Actinokineospora baliensis: one gene and its partner. Each later gene encodes a partner of the first gene's protein in a complex. Links are inferred from orthologs where the notes say so. Each region holds a gene or a part of one and is shown on either strand. Other genes may lie near its edges. The genes, in order: ctaD and ctaE.

The links.
Region 2: the proteins of ctaD (region 1) and ctaE are in contact, whole or in part, in a solved structure (PDB 7CUB), measured with the Escherichia coli proteins. The link is inferred for Actinokineospora baliensis from one-to-one orthologs.

Annotation. Positions count from the first base shown.
Region 1 is NZ_JAFBCK010000001.1:2,708,224-2,711,403, forward strand. Bases 115-2,978 are described here. They hold ctaD (aa3-type cytochrome oxidase subunit I), read left to right. Parts: upstream 115-590; coding sequence 591-2,366; downstream 2,367-2,978. Other genes in these bases: JOD54_RS12950 (aldehyde dehydrogenase family protein), read left to right, coding at 115-448; serB (phosphoserine phosphatase SerB), read left to right, coding at 2,739-2,978. Also shown: more of JOD54_RS12950, read left to right, coding at 1-114; more of serB, read left to right, coding at 2,979-3,180. UniProt on the Escherichia coli protein: Cytochrome bo(3) ubiquinol oxidase is the terminal enzyme in the aerobic respiratory chain of E.coli that predominates when cells are grown at high aeration.
Region 2 is NZ_JAFBCK010000001.1:7,520,252-7,523,486, reverse strand. What follows is about bases 163-3,081. They hold ctaE (aa3-type cytochrome oxidase subunit III), read left to right. Parts: upstream 163-1,268; coding sequence 1,269-1,895; downstream 1,896-3,081. Other genes in these bases: qcrA (cytochrome bc1 complex Rieske iron-sulfur subunit), read left to right, coding at 2,772-3,081; qcrC (cytochrome bc1 complex diheme cytochrome c subunit), read left to right, coding at 1,978-2,775; JOD54_RS33105 (hypothetical protein), read right to left, coding at 778-1,185; JOD54_RS33110 (hypothetical protein), read right to left, coding at 315-725; trpD (anthranilate phosphoribosyltransferase), read right to left, coding at 163-310. Also shown: more of trpD, read right to left, coding at 1-162; more of qcrA, read left to right, coding at 3,082-3,235. UniProt on the Escherichia coli protein: Cytochrome bo(3) ubiquinol terminal oxidase is the component of the aerobic respiratory chain of E.coli that predominates when cells are grown at high aeration.

The DNA of each region.
Region 1 (3,180 bases):
CCGGCTCAACCTCCTGCTGGTCCACCGCGACGTCTACGACTCCGCGCTGCCCGGCATCCAGTCCGCCCTGGCCGCGGCGGGCGTCACCGCCTCACTGGCGCCGCACGAGCACGCCATCGGCTACGAGTGGGCGCTGGACTCCGACCGCGAGGCCACCGTCACCATCGCCCAGGTCGACGACCTCAAGCACGCGGCCGCCATCGCCAACACCGAGACCTCCGGCCTGGCCGCGGGCATCGTCACCACCGACCGCGCGCGGGCCGACGAGTTCATCGCCGCGTACACCGGAACGGGTGTCTTCTGGAACGCCCCCACCCGGCTGCTGGACGGGTTCAAGCTGCTCGGCGTGCCGGAGACGGGGATCAACATCGACCGCGTGCCCGGCCCGCGCGGCCCGGTCACCTTCACCGACCTGACCCTGCGCCAGTACGCCGTCCTGCCGGTGTGAGCTGGGCAACTGCTGATCCACAGTTGTCCACAGCACACCGTCCCCACCCGAGCCCGGGCCCACCGCCGGGGCTACGATCCCCCCAACGGGCCGTTCTGCCGGTCCGGACGAGGACGCCCACCACCAGCAGCAGGAGGCAGGAGTGACGGCAGTAGCCCCGCAGCCGATCGCCACGCGGCCCTACCCGGCGCGCGAGACGGCCAAGGGTTCGTACCTGCTGCGGCTGTTCCGCACCACGGACCACAAGCAGATCGGGATCATGTACCTGGTCACCTCGTTCGCCTTCTTCATGGTGGGCGGCGCGATGGCCATGCTGATCCGGTCCGAGCTGGCCGTGCCAGGCCAGCAGTTCCTGTCGCAGGAGCAGTACAACCAGCTGTTCACCATGCACGGCACGATCATGCTGCTGCTGTACGCGACGCCGATCCTGTTCGGGTTCGCCAACTTCGTGCTGCCGCTGCAGATCGGCTCGCCCGACGTGGCGTTCCCCCGGTTGAACGCGTTCTCGTACTGGCTGTACCTGTTCGGCGGCATCATCGTGATGTTCGGGTTCCTCACCCCCGGCGGTGCCGCTGACTTCGGTTGGTTCGCCTACACGCCGCTGTCGGACAAGATCCACTCGCCCGGCGTCGGCGCGGACCTGTGGATCACCGGTCTGGCGGTCGGTGGTCTGGGCACCATCCTCGGCGCGGTCAACATGCTGACCACCATCGTCTGCCTGCGCGCGCCCGGCATGACCATGTTCCGGATGCCGATCTTCACCTGGAACATCCTGATCACCAGCGTGCTGGTGCTGCTCGCGTTCCCGATCCTCACCGCGGCGCTGTTCGGGCTCTTGGCCGACCGCCAACTCGGGGCGCACGTGTTCGACCCGGCCAACGGCGGCGTCATCCTCTGGCAGCACCTGTTCTGGTTCTTCGGCCATCCCGAGGTGTACATCGTCGCGTTGCCGTTCTTCGGCATCGTCTCGGAGATCTTCCCGGTCTTCAGCCGCAAGCCGCTCTTCGGCTACCGCGGCCTGGTCTACGCGACCCTGGGCATCGCGGCGCTGTCGGTGACCGTGTGGGCGCACCACATGTACGCCACCGGCGCGGTGCTGCTGCCGTTCTTCTCCTTCATGACCTTCCTCATCGCGGTGCCGACCGGCGTGAAGTTCTTCAACTGGATCGGCACCATGTGGAAGGGGCAGTTGACCTTCGAGACCCCGATGCTGTTCAGCGTCGGCTTCCTGGTCACCTTCCTCTTCGGCGGCCTCACCGGCGTGCTGCTGGCCGCCCCGGCGATCGACTTCCACGTCTCCGACACGTACTTCGTCGTCGCCCACTTCCACTACGTGCTCTACGGCACGATCGTGTTCGCCACCTTCGCGGGCATCTACTTCTGGTTCCCGAAGATCACCGGCCGGTTCCTCGACGAACCGCTGGGCAAGCTGCACTTCTGGACCACGTTCATCGGCTTCCACGGCACGTTCCTGGTCCAGCACTGGCTGGGCAACGAGGGCATGCCGCGCCGCTACGCCGACTACCTGCCCAGCGACGGCTTCACCACGCTGAACACGATCTCCACCATCGGCGCGTACATCCTGGGCGCCTCGACGCTGCCGTTCATCTACAACGTGTTCAAGAGCTACCGCTACGGCGAGATCACCACCGCCGACGACCCGTGGGGCTACGGCAACTCCCTGGAGTGGGCCACCAGCTCCCCGCCGCCGCGGCACAACTTCACCGAGCTGCCCAGGATCCGCTCCGAGCGGCCCGCGTTCGACCTGCACTACCCGCACATGCGGGAGGCGACCGAGGCGGACAAGTACGTGGGTCTGCTCGGTGGCCACGGCCACAAACCGGCCCCTTCCGAGGTCATTGCCGAGAAGATGAACCCCGACGAGATCTCGAAGGGCGACCCCACGTTGCCCAATTGAGCGAACCCGGCCGCTCGGCGCTGACCGAGCGGAGCCGGTGGAAGGACTGAGACGGGTGGAGCCCAGGCGCGCGAGCTGCCTTCGCTCCACCCGTCTTCGCGTTTCCGGAAGATCCACTGTGGACTTCCCGGCCCGGTCGGCGGCAGCCGAAGGTGTCTGCCACGGGCGCCGATCAGGGCAACTCCACGCGGTCCCTGCCCTGACGGCAGCCGACGACGCCTGCCGGGGGCGCACCAGCCCCGCCGGGGACCGCGGGCACCACCCCCGCCGTGACCCGACCGGGGGACGGGCCGCCGTCCGCACCACGCGCAGTCACCCATCAGCCGGACGCCGGGGCGGCGGACGGCCAGTCGTCATGGGAGTCACCGGATCGTGTCCACCTCAGCTGGTCCCCGCCAGACCCCTGTCCTGATCACGGTCACCGGACCGGACAAGCCGGGGGTCTCCTCCGTGCTGTTCGCCGCGCTGACCAGGCACGGCGTCGACATCCTCGACGTCGAGCAGGTCGTCATCCGCGGCCAACTGGTGCTCGGCGCGCTGGTCAGCACCGACCACGACCCCGAGGGCCTGCAGGAGTCCGTCGAGCAGGCCATGGCCACCGTCGCCATGCGGGTCGACGTGGAGATCGGCGTCGACCCGCAGCCGCGCGGCGGGTCCACCCACGTGCTGGTCGTGCTCGGCCGCCCGGTCAGCGCCCGCGCCCTGGGCGAGGTGGCCCGCAAGCTGGCCCAGCTCGAGGTCAACATCGACTCCATCCGCCGGGTCGCCGACTACCCGGTCACCGGCCTGGAACTGCGCGTGTCGGTCCCGCAGG
Region 2 (3,235 bases), 4.8 Mb from region 1 along the record:
CGGCGGTGACCACAGAGGTCATCGTGGAGATGTTGACCGTGTGCGCCTGGTCGCCGCCGGTGCCCACGACGTCCACGGCGGGCCGGTCGAGCTCGACCAGGCGGGCGTTGGCCATCATGCCCTCGGCGAGGCCGCCGATCTCGGCCGCGGTCTCGCCCTTGGCGCGCAGCCCCACGGCGAACGCGGCGATCTGGGCGGGCGTCGCGGCACCGGACATGATCTCGTTCATGGCCCACGACGTGTCCGCCGCGGTCAGGTCACCGCCGTCGACCAGGTGGTTGAGCAGCGACTTCCAGGTGCGCTCGGCCACCGGGTCAGCCCCGGACGAGCGGCAGGCGCTTGGTGCGCAGCACGTCGGCGACGGTCTCGGCGGCGGTCAGCGGGTCGAGCGGGTGCACGACCACCGCGTCGGCCTGCGACCAGGTCGCCAACCAGCGGTCGTCCTTGCGGCGCACCGCGATGACGATCGGCGGGCAGTCGGTGATCTCGTTCTTGAGCTGCCTGCACAGGCCCATGCCGCCGGTCGGCTGCGCCTCGCCGTCGAGGATGGCCAGGTCGATGCCGCCCGCGTCCATCTCCATCAGCACCTCGGACACCGTGCCGACCTCCACGTAGGCCACCCGGCCGATGTCGGCGGCAGGCCTGCGGCCCACGGCTGTGATGATCGTCTCGCGGACCTCGGGCCGGTGGCTGAAGACCAGGATCTTCAGTGCTGCGGTGCTCATGCGTCCTCCGGTCATCCGAGTAGGTACCCGTGGTGATGTTATCGGTCTCACGTCACCTGCTCTGCAAGACGTCCCACCCCAGCGCCCGCCCGCCCAACCGCGCCGCGAGACTGGCCATCCTGGACCGCTCCCGCGAGCACTCCAGGGCGTCCACGACCCGCACACGCAGGGCGTACACGGTGACCACGGCCCCGTCGTGCGGCAGCACTTCCCGCAGCGCGTAGCCGTCCTGGGCCACGATCGCGGCCGCCTCGTCGACCCGGTCGGCGGGCAGTGACAGGTGGTGGCGCAGCACCGCCTGATCAGTGGGGCGGAAGTCACTGGACCGGGTGAGCGCGGCGGAGGCGGCCTCGGCGTCGTCGAAACAGGCCGCCACGACCGCCAAGTCCGGGTCGTCCTGGTTCAACCCCGGTGCCCGTTGCCTGGAGAACGCCGTACGAAGCCCGCTGAGAAAGCCCACGTCCCCGCCCTTCCGACCGCCCCGGCGCGCCGAGGAGGTCTACTCGCGACCCGACCGGGCGAGCCCACTACTCGCAAGACATAATGCGACCCGTGACTGCAGCAGCGCCCTCCATTGGCCAGCGTGTGCACTCGCTGAACCGGCCGAACATGGTCAGCGTCGGCACCATCGTCTGGTTGTCCAGCGAGCTGATGTTCTTCGCCGGGCTGTTCGCCATGTTCTTCACCGTCAAGGCGCAGAACAGCACCGGCCACTGGCCGCCGCCGCTGGCCGACGGCGAGCCCGTGCACCTGGACGTGCCCTACGCGCTGCCGTTCACGATCATCCTGGTGGCCTCGTCGTTCACCTGCCAGCTCGGCGTCTTCGCCGCCGAGCGCGGCGACGTGTTCGGCCTGCGCCGCTGGTACATCGCCACGCTGATCATGGGCGCGATCTTCGTCGGCGGTCAGGCCTACGAGTACTACAACCTGATCAACGAGGGCGTGACCATCCCGTCCGGGGCGTTCGGGACGGTCTTCTACCTCACCACCGGGTTCCACGGCCTGCACGTCATCGGCGGCCTCATCGCCTTCGTGTACCTGCTCGTGCGCACCAAGCTGAGCAAGTTCACCCCGGCGCAGGCGACCTCGGCGATCGTGGTCTCGTACTACTGGCACTTCGTCGACGTGGTCTGGATCGGCCTGTTCGCGGTCATCTACCTGGTCCCATGACCGCCGCAGCCGAGCCAGCAGCCGCCCAGCCCGCCACCACCAGCTCCACCGGGCCCGAACCGACAGCAAGGGTTGCCGTTCAATGAACAAGAAACTGCCGCGCCGCGGCAAGCTCCGCAGGCGCGTGGCCGGTCTGCTGGCCCTCGGTTTCGCGCTGATGTCGGTCGGCGTCCTGTACTCCGCGTTCGCCCCCCAGCCACCGGTCGCCGAAGCGCAGGGCGACCCGGCGCTGGTGCGCGAGGGCGAGCGGATCTACAACACCACCTGCATCACCTGCCACGGCGCCAACCTCGAGGGCGTTGCCGACCGCGGCCCCAGCCTGATCGGCGTCGGCGAGGCGGCCACCTACTTCCAGACCGCCACCGGCCGGATGCCCGCGGTGCGCCAGGAAGCCCAGATCGAGCGCAAGCCCCCGAAGCTCGACCCGCACCAGATCGACGCCATCAGCGCGTTCGTCGACTCCAAGGGCGGCGGCGCCAAGCTGCCGGAGGAGCAGGGCGAGGCGCTGCGCGGCGACAACCCGGCCCGCGGCGGCGAGCTGTTCCGGCTCAACTGCGCGTCCTGCCACAACTTCACCGGCCGCGGCGGCGCGCTGTCCTCGGGCAAGTTCGCGCCCAAGCTGGACGGCGTCACCGAGACCGAGATCTACGCGGCGATGCTCACCGGCCCGCAGAACATGCCCAAGTTCTCCGACCGGCAGCTCACGCCGGAGGAGAAGAAGGACATCGTCGCCTACGTCAAGTCGGTCACCGACGGCAACAACAACCCCGGCGGCAACCCGATCGGTGGACTCGGGCCGCAGTCCGAGGGTCTGATCGCATTCATCGTGGGGATCGCCGCGCTGGTCGGCGTGACCCTCTGGATTGGGGCTAAAGCATGAGTTCCACCAACCCCCAGCAGCTGCCGAGCGAGGAGGAACTCGCGGGGATGTCCCGCGAGGAGCTGGTCAAGCTCGGCGGCAAGCTCGACGACGTCGAGATCATCGAGTACCCGGACCCGTGGCCGGTCAAGGGCACCCGCGCCGAGAAGCGCGCCGAGCGCCTGGTCGCGATGTGGTTCCTGCTCGCCGCCGTCGGTGGGCTCGCCTTCGCCGGGGTGTTCCTGTTCTGGCCGTCGGCCTACACCGCCCCGGACACCGACGGGTACTTCATGTACTCGCTCTACACCCCGCTGCTGGGCGCGTCGCTCGGCCTGTCGGTCGTCTCCGTCGGCCTGGGCACCCTGCTCTACACGAAGAAGTTCATCCCGCACGAGATCGCCGTGCAGCAGCGCCACGAGGGCAGCTCCAGCGAGCTGGACAAGGCCACCATCCTGGCCCACCTCGCCGACGCGGGCACCCG